One region of the Rhizobium sp. AG855 genome, then DNA from elsewhere that is predicted to be linked to it. Evidence: predicted binding sites of a transcription regulator. Region 1 holds the regulator's gene; each other region holds the start of a gene.

Region 1 (7,185 bases):
TGCACCCAGACCGCTTTGGGATATCGAGCTGCGATTTTGTCCATCGCATACCAGTGCGTGGTGGCCTGTCGCCCATCGAGAATACCGGCCTTGGCAGCGACCCAGGCGCCTTCACATATCGACATGATGAAGGCCCGGCTTCTGTATTGCCGCGAAACCCATTCGACGATCGCTTCATTTTCGCTGTCATGCAGGGCGGGGATGACGACGATGTCGGCTCCTTGCCGGTAACGCCTGTCGAATTCCGCGATCGTCATGTCTGCCTCAATGGTGAGCGCCGGCATCAACGTCACAGGACCAGGTTTGCTGGAAACGATGATGACGTCGGCCACGTCAGCTTCCTTCAAGACACCATAGGGGACGATGAGGTCCGTCGTCTCCGTCCCGGCATTATCAGCCACGATTGCAACAAGAGGGCGCAGCCGCCCGGCTTTGGGTTGAGGCACTTCCACGCCAGAAACTTCTGGAGCGGATTGTGACGACAATGTCGCTCCCGCCAAGATGCAACTCAATGCGAGCGTCGCAAGGATAAGGCCTGGTCTGATCACAGTCATCTCCGGATTGCTTTCCAGACGCAGATTACCGGTGTGGAGGGCTGGCCAAAATGTCAAACATATCGCAATTTGAGCCAATGATGATGGGCGTCTCTTCACACCGGAAGATTGCGTTTATTGGCTATGATGGTGTCCAGGCACTGGATGTCGTCGGGCCGATGGAAGCGTTTGCGATTGCCAACCAGCATCTGACGGATGCCGGGCAATCCTACGAAATCATCCTCGCATCTCCCTTGGGCGGGCCGGTATCCTGCAGTGGCCTGACTGGCCTGAGTCTGGGGGGAGCGATCGCCTTGCGGGATCTCCCCTCCGACCTGGACACGATCATCGTTCCCGGAGGCAGCGAAGACGCGCTTCGCGATCTGATTTTCAACTCGGACCTGCTGCCTTGGCTGTCCACTCGGATCTCGGCAACCCGTCGTCTGGCCAGCGTCTGTACCGGAGCCTTTGTATTGGCCGCCGGCGGCTATCTTAATGGCAAGAGGGCGACCACTCATTGGGCTTCGGTCGCACTGCTCGAAAAACTCTGCCCACAGGCTGTCGTCGAACCAGATGCAATCTTCGTCGCGGATCCGCCCGTTTTCACATCAGCAGGCATCACCGCAGGCATCGACCTTTCGCTGTCGATGATCGAAGCCGATTTCGGCCACAAAGTTGCTCTGGCTGTGGCCCGTCAGATGGTTCTTTTCATGCGGCGCCCAGGAGGGCAGTCGCAGTTCAGCAGCAGCCTTGCCATCCAAAGCGACGTGGCGCCTCGCTTGCGATCGCTCCTCCACGATATCATCGGGAATCCGGTTGGCGACTTCTCGGGCCCGGCCCTCGCGGCGCGATGCGGAATGAGCGAACGCAGCTTTTCGCGCGCCTTCCGCAAGCAGACCGGAACGACGCCTGCGCAGTTCGTCGAAACCATCCGGATCGATCGAGCGAAGCTACTGCTGGAAAGCTCGGATTGGCCGCTTGCACGAATTGCAGAACGATCCGGTTTCGGCAGCTTGGATACGCTTCACAGGGTTTTCCAGAAGCGGTTGAGTATCACGCCCTCTTTTTACCGCGAACGTTTCGCAACGCGCTGATCAAACAGCACTTTATTCGCAAAGCCCTGATGTCTCAGCCGGTGGGAGCCCTCCGAACACATATCCTTCCGGGCAAATCATGCTTCCATGGAGTAGCCCGCGCCGCGAACGGTGCGGATGACATCCTGCATGTTGGAGAAGTTCAGAGCCTTGCGCAGACGCCCGACATGCACGTCGACGGTGCGTTCATCGACATAGATATCGTGGCCCCAGACGCCATCCAGCAGCTGCGAGCGAGAGAAGACGCGACCGGGCGATGTCATGAGGAACTCGAGAAGGCGGAACTCGGTCGGGCCGAGGCGAACTTCGCGGCTCTTGCGATGAACGCGATGGGTTTCGCGATCAAGCTCGATGTCGCCGCAACGCAGGACGCTCGACAGCACTTCGGGCTTTGCCCGTCGCAGCATCGCCTTGACACGGGCCATCAGTTCCGGCGTCGAGAACGGCTTGACGACATAGTCGTCCGCACCCGTCGCCAGACCGCGTACCCGCTCGCTTTCCTCGCCACGCGCCGTCAGCATGATGATCGGCAGGCGCTCGGTCTCCGGACGAACGCGCAGGCGCCGGCAGAGCTCGATGCCGGAAACGCCCGGGAGCATCCAGTCGAGGATCAGCAGGTCCGGCACCCGTTCCTGCAGACGGATCTCGGCCTCGTCGCCGCGCAAGATCGTCTCGACCTCGTATCCTTCCGACTCCAGATTGTAACGCAGGAGCACGCTCAGCGCCTCCTCGTCTTCGACGACGGCAATTTTCGGCTGCATCAAACCATTACCTCGCTGCGGCCACGGCTCATTCGTTGATCGCGCCGACGGAAGACGTCAGGTCTTCCTTCGGGCGTTCGCCTTCGGGAACCGCACCGGTGGTCATGTAATAGATCGTCTCGGCGATGTTCGTTGCGTGGTCGCCGATGCGCTCGATGTTCTTGGCGCAGAACAGAAGATGCGTGCAGCTGGTGATGTTGCGCGGATCTTCCATCATGTAGGTCAACAGTTCGCGGAACAGCGAGGTGTAGATCGCATCGATCTCCTCGTCGCGGTCACGGATCGACTTCGCCTTCTCGGCAGAGCGAGTCGTGTAGACGTCGAGCACTTCCTTGAGCTGGGCGAGTGCCAGGTCGGAGAGATGTTCGAGGCCACGGGCGAGCTTGCGCGGCACGCCCGTTGCCTGGATGGCAACGACACGCTTCGAATTGCTCTTGCCGAGATCGCCGACGCGCTCAAGGTCGGCGGCGATGCGAAGGGCACCGATGATTTCACGAAGATCCGATGCGACCGGCTGGCGCTTGGCGATGGTGACAACGGCCTTTTCGCCGATTTCCTTTTCCATCGCGTCCATGACGACGTCGTCGGAGATGACCTTCTGGGCGAGTGCTGCGTCGGAATTGACCAACGAACGTACGCTTTCAGCGACCATCTGCTCCGCAAGACCGCCCATCTCGGAGATGCGGCGCATCAGAAATTTCAGTTCCTCGTCGAAGGCCGAATAGATGTGTGAGGAAGCCATAGCCTAATCCTTGATGTTGAAGAGAGCCTGATGTGACCGAGAAAACTCAGCCGAAGCGGCCCATGATGTAGTCCTGCGTGCGCTGGTCGTCCGGGTTGGTGAACATCTTGTCGGTGTCGTTTTCTTCGACGAGCTCGCCCAGGTGGAACATGGCCGTGCGCTGGGAGACGCGGGCAGCCTGCTGCATCGAGTGCGTGACGATGACGATCGTGTAGTTCTCGCGCAGTTCGTGGATCAGTTCCTCGACCTTGGCGGTCGCGATCGGGTCGAGCGCCGAACAGGGCTCGTCCATCAGGATGACTTCCGGGCTGACGGCAACCGCACGTGCGATGCACAGGCGCTGCTGCTGACCACCGGACAGACCGGTGCCGGCGGCATCCAGGCGATCCTTGACTTCGTTCCAGAGGCCGGCCTTCTGCAGCGCGGTCGAGACGATCTCGTCGAGATCGGCCTTGTTCTTGGCCAGACCGTGGATACGCGGGCCGTAGGCGACGTTTTCGTAGATCGACTTCGGGAACGGGTTCGGCTTCTGGAAGACCATGCCGACCTTGGCGCGGAGCTGCACCGGGTCGACCTTGGTGTCGTAGATGTTCTCCGCATCGATCAGGATGTTGCCCTCGACGCGGCAGCTCGCGATCGTGTCGTTCATCCGGTTGATGCAGCGCAGGAAGGTCGACTTGCCACAGCCCGACGGGCCGATGAAGGCGGTCACAGAGCGCGGACGGATCTCGATGTTCACATCCCGCAGGGCCTGCTTCTCACCGTAGTAAACCTGCACGTCGCGTGCGGTGATCTTGGATTCAGTCATGATTGGCGCTTTCGTCGTCGTCATCTTTGTCGAGAGATTGTTCATCATCATACACCCCCTTACCAACGACGCTCAAAGCGGCGACGAAGAATGATTGCTACCAGGTTCATCAGGATCAGGAAGACCAGGAGGACGATGATGGCGCCGGAGGCGCGCTCCACGAAAGCCGGGTCACCGCGCTGGGTCCAGTTGTAGACCTGCACCGGCAGAGCCGAAGCGGGCTGGAAGAACCCGTCCGGCGGACCGGAGGGGAATTCCTTGACGAAGGCGACCATGCCGATCAGGAGCAGCGGTGCGGTTTCGCCGAGCGCACGGGCCAGGCCGATGATCGCGCCGGTCAGGATGCCCGGCATGGCGAGCGGCAGCACGTGGTGGAAGATCGACTGCATCTTCGAGGCCCCGACGCCGAGCGCGGCATCGCGGATCGAGGGCGGGACCGCCTTCAGCGCCGAACGGGTGGCGATGATGATCGTCGGCAGCGTCATCAGGGTCAGCACCAGGCCACCCACCACCGGTGCCGATTGCGGCAGGCCGATGAAGTTGATCAGCACGGCAAGACCCAGGATACCGAAGACGATGGAGGGAACGGCCGCCAGGTTGGCGATGTTCACTTCGATGAGGTCGGTAAACCAGTTCTGCGGCGCAAATTCCTCAAGATAGATCGAGGTGGCGACACCGATCGGCAGCGACAGGACCAGCACGATCAGCATCATATAGGCCGAGCCGATGACGGCGATGCCGAGGCCGGCCGCTTCCGGACGGGTGTCCGATGCATCGGGGGCGGTGAAGAAGGCCCAGTTGAACTTGGTCACCAGGATGCCGGCCTGCTTCAGCGTGTCGGCGAGCACGAGCTGCTCGGGCGAAACGTTGCGGTCGAGCTTGGCGCTCTCCATCGTCACGCGGCCCTTGTAGTAGCCGTCGATGCGGCCGGCGGCGAGCAGGTCGAAGGAGACCGTCTTGCCGATGACCGACGGATCGGCCAGCACGTAGTTGCGCAGGTTGGCCGGGCCATCCTTGGAGATCAGTTCACCAACCGTCTTGGGCGTCAGGCCTTCTGAGGCCAGCCCCTTGGCGGCGATTGCGTCACCTAGCGCCTTTTCGATCAGCGGTGTGTAGCCGAAGGTCGAGACCTTGGCGATGGCAGCGCGATCACCGGTGCCGGACGGATCGAGCTTGGCCGGATCGAGATAGACATCGATCGTGATATAGGTCTGCTGGAAGGACGACAGACCGTTCGACAAGATCGAGGCGAGCAGACCGACGAGCGCGATGATGCCGAATGCAACGGCAGCCTTGCCGATGAGGCGGAAGCGAGCTTCCGCCGCGTTGCGCTTGCGGGTGCGTTCGTCGAGGTTCAGGAGAGACTTGGGCTGCCCCTTTGCTGCGGGGGCTCCGAATGCGGTGAGGTCGGTCATTCGTACTGCTCCCGGTACTTACGGACAATGTAGAGGGCGATCACGTTCAGAAGGAGCGTGATGACGAAAAGGGTGAGGCCGAGCGCGAAGGCGACCAGGGTCTCTGGGCTTGCGAATTCGGTGTCGCCCGTCAGCTGGCTGACGATCTTGACGGTCACCGTCGTCATGGCCTCGAAGGGATTGAGATCGAGCTTGGCCGAGGCACCGGCCCCGAGCACGACGATCATGGTTTCCCCGATCGCGCGGCTGGCCGCCAGAAGCACGGCACCGACGATGCCCGGAAGGGCGGCCGGCAGAACGACCTGCTTGATCGTCTCCGACTGGGTGGAACCGAGCGCATAGGAACCGTCACGCAGCGCCTGGGGCACGGCATTGATGATGTCGTCCGACAGCGACGAGACGAAGGGGATGATCATCACGCCCATGACGAGACCGGCGGTCAGGACGGACGAAGACGAGCTTCCGAGGCCGAGCGGCTGGGCGAGCCAGTCGCGCAGGAAGGGACCGACCGTGACGAGCGCGAAAAGGCCGTAGACGATGGTCGGAATGCCGGCCAGCATTTCGATCGCCGGCTTGACGATGCTGCGGGTCTTCGGGCCTGCATATTCCGACAGGAAGACTGCGATCATCAGGCCGATCGGAACCGCGATAACCAGCGAGATCAGCGAGACGTAGAAGGTACCCCAGAGCAGCGGCAGGATGCCGAGGTCGGAGCCACCGCGGAACTGCGGGTTCCAGACCGTCGAGAAGAAGAAGTCCTGCGCCGGATAGATGGTGAAGAAGACATAGGTTTCGACAACCAGCGAGCCGACGATGCCGACCGTGGTCATGATCGCCACCAGCGAGGAGATCATCAGGATCGCCTTGACGAAGCTCTCGCTGATGTTGCGCGCCCGGAGCTCGGGGTCGATGCGGATGTAGGCAAGCGGCAGGGCACCGATGGCGAGCGCAAACACGGCGATGGTCATCAGAAGTTGGCTGAAGTCGATATCAGCACGATAAGCCTTGGCGGCCTCGAAGACTTCGGCTGGGACATCCGCGCCGAGCGCGATGCCGACACCGGCCAGGCGGCTGCGGATATTGTCGGCGTCCAGTGCCTTGATATCGACGTCGCTGCCAGCCTTCGCCTCGGTTTCACGCAGAACGGCAAGCCCGTCGCCGATGCGGCGGACATCCGCCATGACAAGGCTGTGGGCGCCACCTTCGGGAACCGACGCGTCCGTGATCATGCCGCTGATCCGGCCATCGATGATCGGATGCTGCACGGTCAGCCAGAGCATCAGCAGGATCAGCGCCGGCACGGCGGTGATCAGTGCGACCGTCTGGCCGTAGAAACCAGGAAGAGAATGCAGCTTCATGCCACGCTCTGCCGAGAGGGCCATTGCCCGCCGCCTGCCGAGGCCGTAGCCGATTGCCGCAAGGGCCAATACGCCCAGGATGATGATACTCACTTCCATTTTGCCCCGCCATGTCTCCTGGAAACGGAAACCGGCGGCACTTTGGTGCCGCCGGTCAAACTCGAGACTTAGTTCAGCGGCGCCATCGGCGTGCGAGCCTTGACGGCTGCCTGCGTCTTGGCCAGCTCCGGATCCGAAACCAGACCGTAAGCTGCGAGCGGGCCGTTCGGGCCGGCGATTTCGTCAGAAACGAAGAACTCTACGTATTCCTGGAGACCCGGGATGACGTCGAGGTGAGCGTTCTTGACGTAGAAGTAGAGCGGACGCGAAACCGGGTATTCGCCCTTGGCGATGGTTTCAACCGACGGAACGACGCCTTCCATGGTGGCAACACGCAGCTTGTCGGTGTTGTTCTGGTAGAAGGACAGGCCGAAG
Region 2 (7,185 bases), on a different contig from region 1:
CACCGCTGTCGATCAGGGGCTGCAGGACCGACATTGCGCCATCGTAGAAGAAGAAGGCGTTGTTGTCGTCCGGCGAACCGCCGAAGAGTTCAACGTTCCAGGGCTTGGTGTCCGGGAACTTGGCCTTGAGGCCTTCTACGAGGCTGGTGGCCTGGAGAACGCCGACCTGGAAGTTGTCGAAGGTGGCGTAGTAGTCGACGTTGCCCGAATCACGGATCAGGCGGTCATATGCGATGACCTTAACGCCGGCATCAGCAGCCTTCTGCAGGATGTCGGACAGGGTCGTGCCGTCGATGGCGCCGATGACGAGAACCTTGGCACCCTTGGTGACCATGTTTTCGATCTGGGCGAGCTGGTTCGGAATGTCGTCGTCAGCGAACTGCAGGTCCGGCGTATAGCCAGCTTCCTTGAACAGCTTTTCCATGGTCTCGCCGTCGGAGATCCAGCGGGTCGACGTCTTGGTCGGCATCGAGATGCCGACAACGCCCTTGTCCTGTGCATAGGCGAAGGGTGTAAAGGATGCGATACCGATTGCAAAAGATGCAATCAGGGCTCCAAGTTTCTTCATGGTAACCTCCCTGGTCATACCGTGCGAGGCCAAGCTCCTCCTGGCACTCGCTGAAAAACAAGAACGAGCGGCTGACGCAGCAGCCCCCAGCTCCGTTGGGACTCTTATCGCGCCCCATATACCGATCAAATGAATATTTTGACTTTCTGCATACCGTGGTTGATATATCGTTCATGGCAGAGAACCACATTTACAGATTGCAGCCCAAGCACTTCAGCCTCGTCAGCTCGATTGCCGAGCTTGGACAATTAAGTCTTGCAGCTCAATCACTTGCTCTCACGCAGCCTGCAGCTTCCCGCATGTTGGGCGAGATCGAGCGGTATGTCGGTTCTCCGATCTTCGTGCGGACGCCGAAAGGCATGGAGCCGACCGCAGTCGGCAGTGCGCTGATCCGGCGAGCACAAAACGTGCTGGAGGAAATACGCGAAGCAGCGCGGGAGGTGGACGCGATTCGCCGAGGCTTGACGGGCAAGGTGCGCGTTGGTGCGGTGACCGGCGGTGCCGTTGGCTATGTCGTGCCAGCGATCAAGGCGCTGAAGGCGGAAGCTGCCACCGTCGATATTCATGTCGACGTGGCCTCCAGCAGCGAGATGATCCGCGACCTCTTGTCGGGGCAGTACGATTTCGTACTCGGACGTATCCCGCCGGGGATTGATGCACGCCAGTTCCATGTCGAGGGTGCGACGATGGAAGAAGTCGAAATCGTCGTTCACCGCACGCATCCTCTGGCCAACGTCGATCGTCTCAACGTTTCCGACATGGCACATTTTCCCTGGGTGATGCAGGCGCCGGGCACTCCATTGCGTCACGCCGTGGAGAGTGTGTTCATCGAGGAAGGCGCGCCCATTCCACGCAACATCGTCAATACGACGTCCCTTCTGGTGATGATCGCCATGCTCGCTTCGTCCAACGCGATCGCGCCGATGTCGCGTGAAGTCTCGGATCTTCTCTGTCGGCAGACGCCAGTCGGTGACCTTTGCACGCTCAAGCTCGATACGCCGATCGTGGTCACGCCCTACCACCTGATCACGGTGAACGGTAAGCGCCTGTCACCAATTGCGGCCCGGCTCCGGGATCTCTTGCTGAGCCGGTTCCTCAACCGCGGACGTTGAGCATAACGGGTGCGCCCGTGGCTCACGAAAGGCTCGCAAGCTTGCAATTTTGGCTATGTCAGGCACACTGTCATCTGTCCGTCATGAATGAAAGCTCGAGGAGCATTGATGACCGAGCAGACCGAAGGGCAGCGCCATGAAGTCGATGGTGCCGACAAGAGCCCGGCGAGCGTTGTCGACCTGGGAATATATCGACAGTCTCTCGATCCACTCCCCGTCACCTTTCATCGCCGCGAACTGGATGCAATCCTTTGGATTTACGGCCGCATGGTCGGGGAAGGCGATTGGCGGGACTACGCGATTGACCACCTGAAGGACAAGGCGGTCTTCTCCGTCTTCAAGCGCGCCGGCGAATTTCCGCTTTACCGGATCGAGAAAAATCCGAAGCTAGCTGCCAAGCAGGGGGCATTTTCAGTGGTCGCCACCGACGGACGAATCTTGAAACGTGGACATGACCTGAAGCAGGTTCTCAAGGTCTTCGACAAGAGCCTGAAAGCCCTCGACTAACCGTCAGGCAAGTGTTCCGGGATAGCTCGATAGGTCCGGCTTGGTGGCCTGGGCTTCGCCGAGCGGTCGTTGCATGAAGATGGTGTCCAGCCATTGCCCATGCTTGAAGCCCGTGCCATCGAGTCGTCCGGCGAATGTGAAGCCGCAGGAGCGGTGGACCGCGACCGAGGCTTCGCTCGCACCTCCGACGACGGCGACCATCTGGCGAAAACCGAGCGCTTCGCAGCGCGCCACGAGTCCCTCCAGGAGCGCCTTGCCGACACCAAGGCCACGCGCCTTTTCAGCCACGTAAATCGAATCCTCGACCAGCCAGCGATAGGCCGGCCTCGTGCGAAAGGCTGATGCATAGGCATAACCGAGAAGCGTGCCAGCTTCGTCTATAGCGGCCAAATAGGGATAGCCTTTGGCGGTAATCGCTGTGAAACGGCCCGTCATCTCAGCGAGATTTGGTGGATCAAGTTCGTAACTCGCCGTCCCCGTCAGCACGGCATCCTTATAGATGGCCGTGACTGAAGGAAGGTCTTCGAGTGTCAAGTCGCGGATAGCGAGGACCATGCAATGCTCCGAGCAGAAACGCCTTCTTGTTCCATGGGTGGGAAATCCGGGCAAGCCCGCGAAATGTCATGGGGACAGGCGGATAGCACGCCGGGTCGCTTCCAATCGCTCCTGGGTTCGCGATTTCGTCACCGGCGTTCCTCGCGCGGCTTGACTCGCCGCAAAAACCTTGTAATCCCTCGCCGCGAAGAGGAATTCGGTTCATGCACGCTTTCGGGCAACCCTTCGCGGTCTCAAACCACCTGCAGCACGCCGCTGCCGGTGGCGCATGCATTTCTCTCGCATCCACGACCAAGGCCAAAACGACGACGAAAACCGTCTGACGTCTTCGGCCACCGCTCTCTCCCCGGCACGGCCGGGGACAAGGAAGGTTGCGCACCCGTCGCAGTCCTCCTCCTCACCATCCGCGGAGAGACAGAAAGAGAGCATTGACATGGGTTTCAAGATTGCAGTCGTAGGCGCCACCGGCAATGTCGGTCGCGAAATGCTGAACATCCTCTCCGAACGCGGCTTTCCGGCTTCGGAAGTTGTCGCACTGGCGTCCGCCCGTTCGCAGGGCACCGAAGTCTCCTTCGGCGACAAGGTTCTCAAGGTTCAGAACCTGGAGCACTATGATTTCTCGACGACCGACATTTGCCTGATGTCCGCCGGCGGCACCATCTCGCAGAAGTGGTCGCCGAAGATCGGCGCCCAGGGTTGCGTCGTGATCGACAATTCGTCGGCCTGGCGCTACGACGCCGACGTGCCGCTGATCGTTCCGGAAGTCAATCCGGACGCCGTGGTCGACTTCAAGAAGCGCAACATCATTGCCAACCCGAATTGCTCGACCGCTCAGCTCGTTGTGGCGCTGAAGCCCCTGCATGACTTTGCCAAGATCAAGCGTGTCGTTGTCTCGACCTACCAGTCGGTGTCCGGTGCCGGCAAGGAAGGCATGGACGAACTCTTCACCCAGACGCGCGCCGTCTTCGTCGCCGATCCGGTGGAAGCCAAGAAGTTCACCAAGCGCATCGCTTTCAATGTCATTCCGCACATCGATAGCTTCATGGAAGACGGCTATACGAAGGAAGAGTGGAAGGTTCTCGCCGAGACCAAGAAGATGCTCGATCCGAAGATCAAGGTGACCTGCACCGCTGTGCGCGTTCCGGTCTTCATCGGCCATTCGGAATCGGTCAACATCGAGTTCGAGAACGAGATCACTGCTGATCAGGCGCGCGAAATCCTGCGCGAAGCGCCGGGTTGCCTCGTCATCGATAAGCACGAGAACGGTGGCTATATCACTCCCGTCGAATGCGCCGGTGAAGACGCGACCTACATCTCGCGCATTCGCGAAGACGCGACGGTCGAAAATGGTCTCAATATGTGGGTCGTGTCCGACAACCTGCGCAAGGGTGCCGCCCTGAACGCGATCCAGATCGCCGAACTGTTGCTGAACCGTGGCTTGATTACGCCGCGTAACGCCTCCAAGTGATGGCGTGACACTTCCCGCCCGGCCTCCGGCCGGGCGGGAAATCGTTCTGTCTCATCGGAATGTGATTCATTTTGAAGCAGGGTTGGTGCTTCATTAGGGGTTGATTGATGACAGGATCATGTTTCGCTGCCATGGTGCGCCCCACTCAAAACAGTCAATGACGAGGCCTGAATGCGTCTGAACTTTACTTTGTCCGCAGCCCTGATTTCAGTGGTGTCCGTATTTGCTGGGTCCGGTTCGGCCTTGGCTGCCGCCTGCAGCAATACTTCCGCCGGGTTCGAACAGTGGGCTGAGGCCTTCAAGGAACAGTCCGCCGGTAGCGGGTTGAGCCCGCGTATGTTGGACCAGGTTTTCAGCTCCATCAGCTACAGCCGCAGCACGATCAGCGCTGACCGTGGTCAGAAGAGCTTCAAGCTGTCTTTCGACCAGTTTATGCAGAAGCGTGGCGGGCAGACGATCATCAACCGCGGCAAAGGCATGAAGAAGAGCAATGCCGCTCTCTTCGCGCGGATTGAACAGCGTTATGGCGTGCCCGCCGGTCCGCTGATTGCGATCTGGGGTATGGAGACCGGTTTCGGTTCTTTCCTCGGCAAGGAGCATACGCTTTCGGCGGTCGCAACGCTTGCCTTTGACTGCCGCCGCAGTGAATTCTTCACCGACCAGTTCCGTGCTGCGCTCGAACTCGTACAGGCCGGCAATCTTGACATCAATGCCAAGGGTGCTGCCCACGGCGAAATCGGCCAGACCCAGTTCTTGCCGCGCAATGTCGTCCGCTTTGGCGTCGATGGTGACGGCAATGGCCATATCGACCTTGTGCATTCCAAGGCTGATGCGCTGGCATCGACCGCCAATTTCCTGAAGGGTCATGGTTGGCAGGCCGGTGCTGGCTACCAGCAGGGTGAGCCCAATTTTGCGGCCATCCAAGGCTGGAATGCGGCCACCGTCTACCAACAGGCTATTGCCTATATCGGTGCCCGCATCGACGCCGAATAAGCTGACTGAGGCGCGACGGGACCCTGTCGCGCCGGCTTGTCTGCGCAAACACCTTCCGTCCAGATCGTGGGTTTCTGATCGATGTGAGCGAAGAAATTCGCCTTCCGTCGCCTCAGGCGGTTTCTTGACCGTCCAGGCGGACGAAGTCACGCGTCTGAGGGTCCATCAGCCAAAGTTCGCCATTGCTGATATCAAACCAGGCACCATGGATACGCAGCTTTCCGCGCTCTTCCAGGATCTTCACGCAGGGAAATGTTCTGAGATTGCTGATCGAGTTGCGGATCGAGATCCGCTCCAGCGCAGTCTGACGTTCCACAGCGGTCATCACCGAATTGCCCTGGATCTGCTCGGCGGCCGGCGCCACGAGGTTCATCCACTTGCCGATGAAGTCACCGGGAGAAAGCGGTTCGGCATTGGGGTCGAGAGCCGCGCTGATGCCGCCGCACCGGCCGTGACCCATGACGATGATATCCTTGACCCGCAGTGCCTGCACAGCAAATTCGAGGGCAGCCGAGGTCGAATGATATTGACCGTCGGGCTCGTAGGGCGGCACCATGTTGGCGACGTTGCGCACGACGAAGAGCTCGCCAGGATCGGCATCGAATATCATTTCAGGTGCCGCGCGGGAATCGCAACAGGCGACAACGAGCGTATGGGGTTTTTGTCCCTGCTCTGCGAGGACACGATAGCGTTCGCGCTGGTCGACATAGCGACCACTCATGAAATTGCGATAACCGCTGAGGAGTGTAGACGGAAAGCTGCTCATGGCTATCCGCTTACAGCGCATGCGCCTTCAAGGCAACCGTGCGTGTTTTCGAAGGGTATCCGTCCGGTTCAGCCTGGTTTGCGCGGCCGCTGAGCCGGGTGCATGAGCCGACGCATCTGGACCATTGCCATCGGGGTGGACAGGCTGCCGGAGTCGCTCTCCAGGGTTAGCTCGTCTCCGCCGCGTTTGGTGGTTCTGGCCAGAACTTCAAAAACGCTGGCTGTTGCGAGCTGCAGGGCTCTCTCCTCATCCAGGCCTTCCAGGATGCGGGCCAGGAAGACGGCCGCCAAGAGATCGCCGAGCCCATTGGGTGGGTCATCGATCAGGCGGTGTTCGGCAAGGATTGCGTTGCGGCCAGACAGGAGCAGATTGCCGGTGCCACCCGTCATCATCGGCACGGCCGAGGTCACGAGCATGCGTGGAGGGCCGAGCGAGAGCGCCGCTTCCATGATGGCCTGATTGCTATCCAGCGTGCTCCCGACCATCCATTGCAGTTCGTATCGGTTGGGTGTGGCGATGTCGGCGAGCGGTATCAACTGATCCCGAATGGCTGTTGCCGTCTCTTGAGGCACATAAAGCCCGCCCAGGTCTCCCATGACGGGATCGCAGACATAGATGAGATTCGGGTTGGCGATCTTTGCCGCCTTGATCAGCCTGGCTACGGCTGCCGGCTGCGCCGGGCTTCCGAAATAGCCTGTCAGGATCGCGGAGACTTCCCCGAGCCAGGGGGCGTCAACGAGGTCGTCAATGGCGCTTTCAAAATCGGCGTCGCTGAACCGCAGCCGTGTCGAGGGTCCCTTTCCCGGGTGCCAGGGCATCACGATCGTCGGCATGGCCCAAACCGGGTGCCCCATTGTCTCAAGCGCGAATACGGCGGCCCGGTTGCCGACCGATCCCCTGACAACATGGCTGGAAATCACGATGACGGCGTTTTGCAGAATTTCATGCATTTTTGGCACTTTCGACTGGAAAATCGACTTTTCGACGCGGCTCGAAGCATTTTTCACGGAAAAATTCGGAATTTTCTCGTGAATCGAAGGCAATTTCGCCGGAATTGCCCTCATTTTTGATTCATACATACTTTCGCAAAACATTTGCAGAATCATGACGGCCAACAGCCGCTGCCGAAGGAGAGGCATATGACCAGGACGGGCAACCCCAAGCGCGATCAACTGCTTCGATCCGCTGATGAAAGCGCCGCCGCGCTCGGAGTGGC
Region 3 (7,185 bases), 2.4 Mb from region 1:
GGCTTTTTGTCAGGAGCGACAGAGAGCAGAGAGCAACACCGCGCTCCTTCGCCGCAAGCACCGCGCAATTTGCCATGTTAAGCTGACATCTGGATTAGCGGAACGCGCGACCGCATGCGTGGACCGGGCGACGACGGATCACGCCGCGAACGCCAGTCGGGACGCTTCAGGTGCATCCGCTTCCCTACCCGCATCATCACGCAAATTGCCAGATCCATGACCTTTGTTGATGCCACCCCGGCAGTGGCTTGACCGCGCTTCATGCCCTGCTAACGTGACGACGCAACGACAGCCGCGGCAGACGCGCCGATGGCCGGGAGAATGGCCGCCCGCGACCAAAAGGGCCATGGAGAACACGATGTCTAACCGCCTGAATTCCACGCCGAACGACCTGCGCGCCTTCTGGATGCCGTTCACCGCGAACCGCCAGTACAAGAAGGAGCCGCGTCTCTTCGTCGGCGCCAAGGACATGCACTACACCACCCATGACGGCCGCCAGGTGCTCGACGGCACCGCCGGTCTCTGGTGTGTGAACGCCGGCCACTGCCGCCCGAAGATCACCGAAGCGATCCGCGAGCAGGCCGGCGAACTCGACTATGCGCCGGCCTTCCAGCTCGGCCATCCCAAGGCGTTTGAACTGGCGAACCGCCTGATCGATCTGGCGCCCGACAACATGGCGCATGTGCTTTACACGAATTCCGGCTCGGAATCGGTCGAGACGGCGCTGAAGGTGGCGCTGGCCTATCAGCGCGTGAAGGGACAAGGATCCCGCACCCGCCTGATCGGCCGCGAGCGCGGTTATCACGGCGTCAATTTCGGCGGCATCTCGGTCGGCGGCATCGTCTCCAACCGCAAGATGTTCGGCACGCTTCTGACTGGCGTCGACCACATGCCGCACACCCATCTGCCGGGCAAGAACGCCTTCTCCAAGGGCATGCCGGAGCATGGCGGAGACCTCGCCGACGAGCTGGAGCGCATCGTCACCCTGCATGACGCCTCGACCATCGCCGCCGTCATCGTCGAACCCGTCGCCGGCTCGACCGGCGTGCTCATCCCGCCGAAGGGTTATCTGCAGCGCCTGCGCGAACTCTGCACCAAACACGGCATCCTGCTGATCTTCGACGAAGTCATCACCGGTTTCGGTCGCCTGGGCGCCCCTTTTGCGGCCCAGTATTTCGACGTGAAGCCTGATATCATCACGACGGCCAAGGGCCTGACCAACGGCGTCATCCCGATGGGTGCGGTCTTCGTCACCGCGGAGATCCACGACGCCTTCATGACCGGCCCGGAACACATGATCGAGTTCTTCCACGGCTATACCTATTCCGGCAACCCGATCGCCTCTGCCGCGGCCCTCGGCACTCTCGACACCTACAAGGAAGAGGGCCTGCTGACCCGCGCCGCCGAGATCGCCCCCTATTGGGAAGAGAAGCTGCATTCACTCCGGGATTGCCCGAATGTCATCGACATCCGAAATCTCGGCCTGATCGGCGCGATCGAACTGAAACCGATTGACGGCGAGCCGACGAAGCGCGCCTTCAACGCCTTCCTCAACGCCTACAATGACGGCCTGCTGATCCGCACGACCGGCGACATCATCGCCCTTTCGCCGCCGCTGATCATCACGACCGAGCAGATTGACGAGCTCTTCGACAAGCTGCGCAAGGTGCTGATGAACAACATCTGAGATTTTCTCCCAGTGAAGACAAAAGGCGGCCCCTGTGGCCGCCTTTCGTTTGCCGAAGCTTGCGCGAAGCTGACCACGCCGACCCGCCTGCGCTTGTTCCGCCTCCGGCCATCCCGTATTCTCAAGGGAATCGCACGTTCGATCCCGGCGCAGATGACCGCGAGGGTAAGACCGACGACGGTAGCACACCCGGCCCTTTCCGCTTCCGACATCAGGTCTGGAGCGACTTGTCCGGGTCAGGTCCCGGGAGGATTTCCGTGGTCGACCTCTTCAAGCGCATGTTCGGTAAAGACGCATCCGCCAATTTCACCCCTGCTCAGCCAGAACCGGCCGCCGCTTCTGCGGCCCGGGCCGATGAAGCACGCCTCGCCGCCCGCCGTGCCCAGATCAGCAATGATCTCTTCGAACTGCAGCAGATCGCCATGGCGGAACTGGCGCTCCGCCGAGAGCAGGATGCCGCAGCCGCCAAGGCCGGCTTCGAGGCAGAAGACGGCGTCGGCGGCCGCATCCTGACCGTCTGAGACACGGCCGCCATCGCCGGTTTCCAATCCGCTCCGAGAAAGCTGTGGCGTCTTCGCGCACCATGCCGTCAGGGCTTTTGCCGCACTCCGTTTTTGTCTAAAGCAATCATGGGGAGCAACAAAAGAACCCTGATGGCGTCAAAACCGGCAGAGATCGGTCGCGCAGACCCAAGGAGACGGACATGAAATTTCAACTTCTCGCCAGTGCGGCCCTTGCCGCGCTGATCGCCACCGCACCAGCCGCCCGCGCCGAAATCGTGCTCGGCCTGATGGCGCCGCTGACCGGCCCGCTCGCCGCCGTTGGCGCGCAGATCAAGAACGGCGCCGAAACCGCCGTTGAGGAAATCAACAAGAAGGGCGGCGTCAACGGCGAACAGCTGAGCCTGAAGATTGCCGACGATGCCGCCGAACCGAAGCAGGGCGTTTCCGCCGCCAACCAGCTCGTCGGAGAAGGCGTGCATTTCGTCGTTGGCCCGGTCACGTCAGGTGTTGCCGTTCCCGCCTCCAGCGTTCTGGCCGAAAACGGCGTGCTGATGGTCACCCCGACCGCCACCGCGCCCGACCTCACCGCCCGCGGCCTGACCACCGTCTTCCGCACCTGCGGCCGTGACGACCAGCAGGCCGATGTCGCCGCACAGCTGGTTCTCGCCTCCTACAAGGACAAGAAGATCGCCATCCTCGACGACAAGGGCCAGTACGGCAAGGGCCTTGCCGATGCCTTCAAGACCGCGCTCAATGCCGGCGGCGTCACGGAAGTCTTCCGCGACTCCCTGACCGCAGGCGAAAAGGATTTCGGCGCGCTCGTCACCCGTCTGAAGTCGGAAGGCGTCGAAGTCATCTATTTCGGCGGCTACCACCCGGAAGCCGGCCTTCTGGTGCGCCAGATGCAGGATGCTGGCCTGAAGGCCCAGCTGATCGCCGGTGATGGCCTGTCGAACAACGAATATGTGACGATCGGCGGCGACGCTGCCGAAGGCACGATCTTCACCAACGCCGCCGACGCGCTGAAGAACGAAGACAGCAAGGCCGCCGTCGCCGCGCTCCAGGCGAAGAACGTGCCGGCCGAAGCCTTCACGCTCAACGCCTATGCCGCTGTCGAAGTGATCGCCGCCGGCATCACCAAGGCCGGCAGCGCCGACGATGCCGAAGCCGTGGCAACGGCCCTGAAGGACGGCTCGGAAATCCCGACCGCCATCGGCAAGCTGACCTATGGCGAGACCGGCGACCTGACCTCGCAGAGCTTCGCCGTCTACAAGTGGGAAGGCGGCAAGACCGTCGCCGCGGAATAAGACGTCAACATCGAGAATGAAGAAGGCGGCCGGCAACGGTCGCCTTTTTTTTATAACTCATCCCCAGGCAATGCGAAAAATCCGGCAATTCCGGCCCGCCCGGCGGTTTCCTTTGTCCCGTCGCCCTTTTATGACAGCCGCATGACATTTCCGTGAAAAGGTCCGGAACCCGATGCTCAGCCTGTTTCGTAAAATGCTTCCCCGTGAAGATCGTTTCTTCGACATGTTCGCCGCCCATGCCAAGACCGTGGTCGGCGCGGCCGAAGCGCTCGGCGCCCTGTTGCAGGGCCAGGACATCGAGGGCAATTGCAAAAGGATCGTCGCCCTTGAGAATGAGGCCGACGACATCACCCGCGAGGTGTTGCAGGCCGTGCGCCGCAGCTTCATCACCCCCTTCGACCGGGGTGACATCAAGGACCTGATCCAGTCGATGGACGATGCCATCGACATGATGCACAAGACGGTGAAGACCGTCCGCCTCTACGAACAGACGAGCTTCGATCCGCGCATGCAGGAAATGGGTCGAGCCATCGTCGAAGCGGCCCACCTGATTGCCGAGGCGGTTCCGCTGCTCGACAAGATCGGCCAGAACCACCAGCGCCTGACGCAGATCGCCGAAGACGTGACCCGTGTCGAGGGTCGCTCGGACGAACTGCATGACGAAGGCCTGAAGGCGCTCTACCGCACCCATCGCGACAGCGGCAATGCCATGGCCTATCTCATCGGCACGGAAATCTACGGCGAACTCGAAAAGGTCCTCGACCGCTTCGAGGACGTCGCCAACGAGATCAGCGGCATCGTGATCGAGAACGTCTGATGGAAGCGACGCTTGCGTTCCCGCTGCTCGTCGCCCTGATCGGCATCGCGCTCTTCTTCGACTTCCTGAACGGCCTGCACGATGCCGCCAATTCGATCGCGACGATCGTGTCGACGCGGGTGCTCAAACCGCAATTCGCCGTCGCCTGGGCGGCCTTCTTCAATTTCATCGCCTTCCTCTTCTTCGGCCTGCATGTCGCCGAAACGCTCGGCAAGGGCATCATCGATCCGGCCATCGTCTCGCCGGCAGTGATCTTCGCCGCCCTGATGGGTGCGATCATCTGGAACATCGTCACCTGGATCTTCGGCATCCCCTCCTCCTCCTCGCATGCCCTGGTCGGCGGCCTGGTGGGTGCAGGCCTCGCCAAGGTCGGCTTCAGCGCCATCGTCTTTGCCGGGTTGTCGAAAACGGTGCTGGCGATTTTCCTCTCGCCGATGATCGGCTTTCTGCTCGCGCTCGTCCTCGTGCTGATCGTCTCCTGGGTCTTCGTCCGCCAGACGCCCTTTGCCGTCGACAACACCTTCCGCGTGCTGCAGTTCATCTCCGCCTCGCTCTATTCGCTCGGCCATGGCGGCAATGACGCACAGAAGACCATGGGCATCATCGCCGTCCTGCTCTTCAGCCAGGGTTATCTCGGCCCGGAATTCCACGTGCCCTTCTGGGTGGTGATCTCCTGCCAGTCGGCCATGGCGCTTGGCACGCTGTTCGGCGGCTGGCGCATCGTCCACACCATGGGCTCGAAGATCACCAGGCTCAATCCGATGCAGGGTTTCTGCGCGGAAACCGGCGGCGCGATCACCCTGTTTGCCGCCACCTGGCTCGGCATCCCGGTTTCGACCACCCATACGATCACCGGCGCCATCGTCGGCGTGGGCGCAGCAAGGCGCGCAACCGCCGTGCGCTGGGGCCTCGCCGGCAACATCGTCATCGCCTGGATCGTCACCCTCCCCGCCGCAGCCCTGATCTCCGCCACCTTCTATCTCCTGGCCGATCTGTTCGGCTGAACCCGTTGCGTCTTGACCCGCGACGGCTATGATCCGGCGAGCGACAAAAAGACGAGGGAATCGTGACCGTGCAAGCAGGGGTCGAGGCGTTCATCACGCGCTGGCAGGGGCAGGAGGGCGGCCAGGAACGGGCGAATTACGCGCTTTTCCTCACCGAACTCTGCGATCTCCTGGAGCTGCCCCACCCCGAACCGGCCTCTGCCGCCCATGAGGACAACGACTACGTCTTCGAGCGGGCGGTGAAGGAGACCGGCCGCGACGGCGCGAATTCGCAGAAGCGGATCGACCTCTACAAGCGAGACTGCTTCGTTCTGGAGGCCAAGCAGAGCCGACTGTCGGGCGACAAGAAGCTGCCGGAGACACCCCAGCTGCCTGGCCTGGAAAGCACCCCGCGCGGCCGCCGCCAGAGCGCCAACCGCGCCTGGGACGTGCTGATGATGAATGCCCGTGCGCAGGCCGAAAACTATGTGCGCCTGCTGCCGACCTCTCACGAGCCGCCGCCCTTCGTGCTGGTTGTCGATGTCGGCCACGCGATCGAGGTCTATGCCAATTTCCGCCGCGACGGAAAGGCCTATGACCAGTTCCCCGACCGCCGCTCCTTCCGCATCTATCTGGAGGAGCTGCGCGATGAAAACGTACGCGCCCGGCTGAAAGCGATCTGGACCGATCCCCTGTCGCTCGACCCGACCCGCCACGCCGCCAAGGTGACGCGCGAGATCGCGACCCGCATTGCCAAGGTGTCCAAGGCTCTGGAGGAGCAGGGGCACCAGACCGAAGAGGTTGCGATGTTCCTGATGCGCACGCTCTTCACCATGTTCGCCGAGGATGTCGAGCTTCTGCCCAAAGACAGCTTCAAGGGGTTGCTGGAAGACTGCGCGCAAAAGCCGGAAATCTTCCCCGGCATGATGGGCGATCTGTGGAAGGCGATGGACGAAGGCGGCTTTACCGCGACGATCCGCGAGAAGGTGAAGAAGTTCAACGGCGAGTTTTTCAAGAACCGCCGGGCGCTGCCGTTGGCGAAAGAGGAGATCGGCGAGCTTGCGGCTGCTGCCCGGTACGACTGGAAGGATGTCGAGCCGGCCATCTTTGGCACCTTCCTCGAACAGGCGCTCGACCCCAATGATCGCCGCAAGCTCGGCGCCCATTACACGCCGCGCGCCTATGTCGAACGGCTTGTGATTGCCACCGTCATCGACCCCTTGCGCGCGGAATGGGACGCTGCCCGTTCCACCGCCGACCGGCAGAAGGCCGAGGGCAAGGCGGATGCGGCGGTCAAGACGGTGCAGGCCTTTCACGACCGGCTTTGTGATACCCGCGTGCTCGACCCCGCCTGCGGCACCGGCAATTTCCTCTATGTCTCGCTGGAGCTCATGAAGAAGCTCGAAGGCGAGGTGTTGGAGGCGCTGGTCAATCTCGGCGGACAGGAGGGCCTGGCGCTCGAAAGCCACACCGTCGACCCGCACCAGTTCTTGGGCCTCGAGGTCAATCCCCGCGCCGCCGCCATTGCCGAGCTGGTCTTGTGGATCGGCCATCTGCAATGGCATTTCAAGAACCGGGGCGTGGCGCCATCAGAGCCGATCCTCAAAGCCTTCCACAACATCGAGAACCGCGACGCGGTGCTGCTCTGGGACGGCTATCCGCTTCCCCAGGTGAAGGACGGCGTCGAGTGTTATCCCAATCCGCGCCGGCCGAAATGGCCGGAGGCTGATTACATCGTGGGCAACCCGCCCTTCGTCGGCGGCAAGGATATCCGTGCCCGCATGGGCGGCGCTTATGCCGAGGCGCTGTGGAAGGCGCACAAACACATGAACGACAGCGCCGATTTCGTCATGTACTGGTGGGACCGCTCTGCCGATATCCTGCTCAA

What was found. The regulator PhoB, encoded in region 1, activates phosphate uptake and scavenging genes when phosphate is short. The targets are predictions, from matches to a motif close to TGTCATNNANCTGTCAT.
Region 2: the regulator PhoB is predicted to act here: its motif matches at 1,749-1,765, upstream of DFO46_RS17970 (DUF2794 domain-containing protein).
Region 3: the regulator PhoB is predicted to act here: its motif matches at 3,628-3,644, upstream of DFO46_RS04055 (DUF47 domain-containing protein).

The regions. Positions count from the first base shown of each region.
Region 1 covers NZ_RAQG01000003.1:3,185,310-3,192,494, forward strand. Annotated here, with positions in the region: gene DFO46_RS15665 (DJ-1/PfpI family protein) at 1-632, opposite strand, end outside; gene DFO46_RS15670 (helix-turn-helix domain-containing protein) at 605-1,627, shown strand; gene phoB (phosphate regulon transcriptional regulator PhoB) at 1,705-2,388, opposite strand; gene phoU (phosphate signaling complex protein PhoU) at 2,417-3,130, opposite strand; gene pstB (phosphate ABC transporter ATP-binding protein PstB) at 3,177-3,938, opposite strand; gene pstA (phosphate ABC transporter permease PstA) at 3,998-5,353, opposite strand; gene pstC (phosphate ABC transporter permease subunit PstC) at 5,350-6,810, opposite strand; gene DFO46_RS15700 (substrate-binding domain-containing protein) at 6,879-7,185, opposite strand, start outside.
Region 2 covers NZ_RAQG01000004.1:230,272-237,456, forward strand. Annotated here, with positions in the region: gene chvE (multiple monosaccharide ABC transporter substrate-binding protein) at 1-568, opposite strand, end outside; gene DFO46_RS17965 (LysR family transcriptional regulator) at 742-1,680, shown strand; gene DFO46_RS17970 (DUF2794 domain-containing protein) at 1,789-2,187, shown strand; gene DFO46_RS17975 (GNAT family N-acetyltransferase) at 2,191-2,742, opposite strand; gene DFO46_RS17980 (aspartate-semialdehyde dehydrogenase) at 3,176-4,210, shown strand; gene DFO46_RS17985 (lytic transglycosylase domain-containing protein) at 4,382-5,203, shown strand; gene DFO46_RS17990 (carbonic anhydrase) at 5,316-5,969, opposite strand; gene pdxY (pyridoxal kinase PdxY) at 6,038-6,919, opposite strand; gene DFO46_RS18000 (NAD-glutamate dehydrogenase) at 7,109-7,185, shown strand, end outside.
Region 3 covers NZ_RAQG01000003.1:831,153-838,337, reverse strand. Annotated here, with positions in the region: gene DFO46_RS04070 (aspartate aminotransferase family protein) at 359-1,687, shown strand; gene DFO46_RS04065 (hypothetical protein) at 1,945-2,208, shown strand; gene DFO46_RS04060 (branched-chain amino acid ABC transporter substrate-binding protein) at 2,391-3,497, shown strand; gene DFO46_RS04055 (DUF47 domain-containing protein) at 3,670-4,314, shown strand; gene DFO46_RS04050 (inorganic phosphate transporter) at 4,314-5,318, shown strand; gene DFO46_RS04045 (DNA methyltransferase) at 5,381-7,185, shown strand, end outside.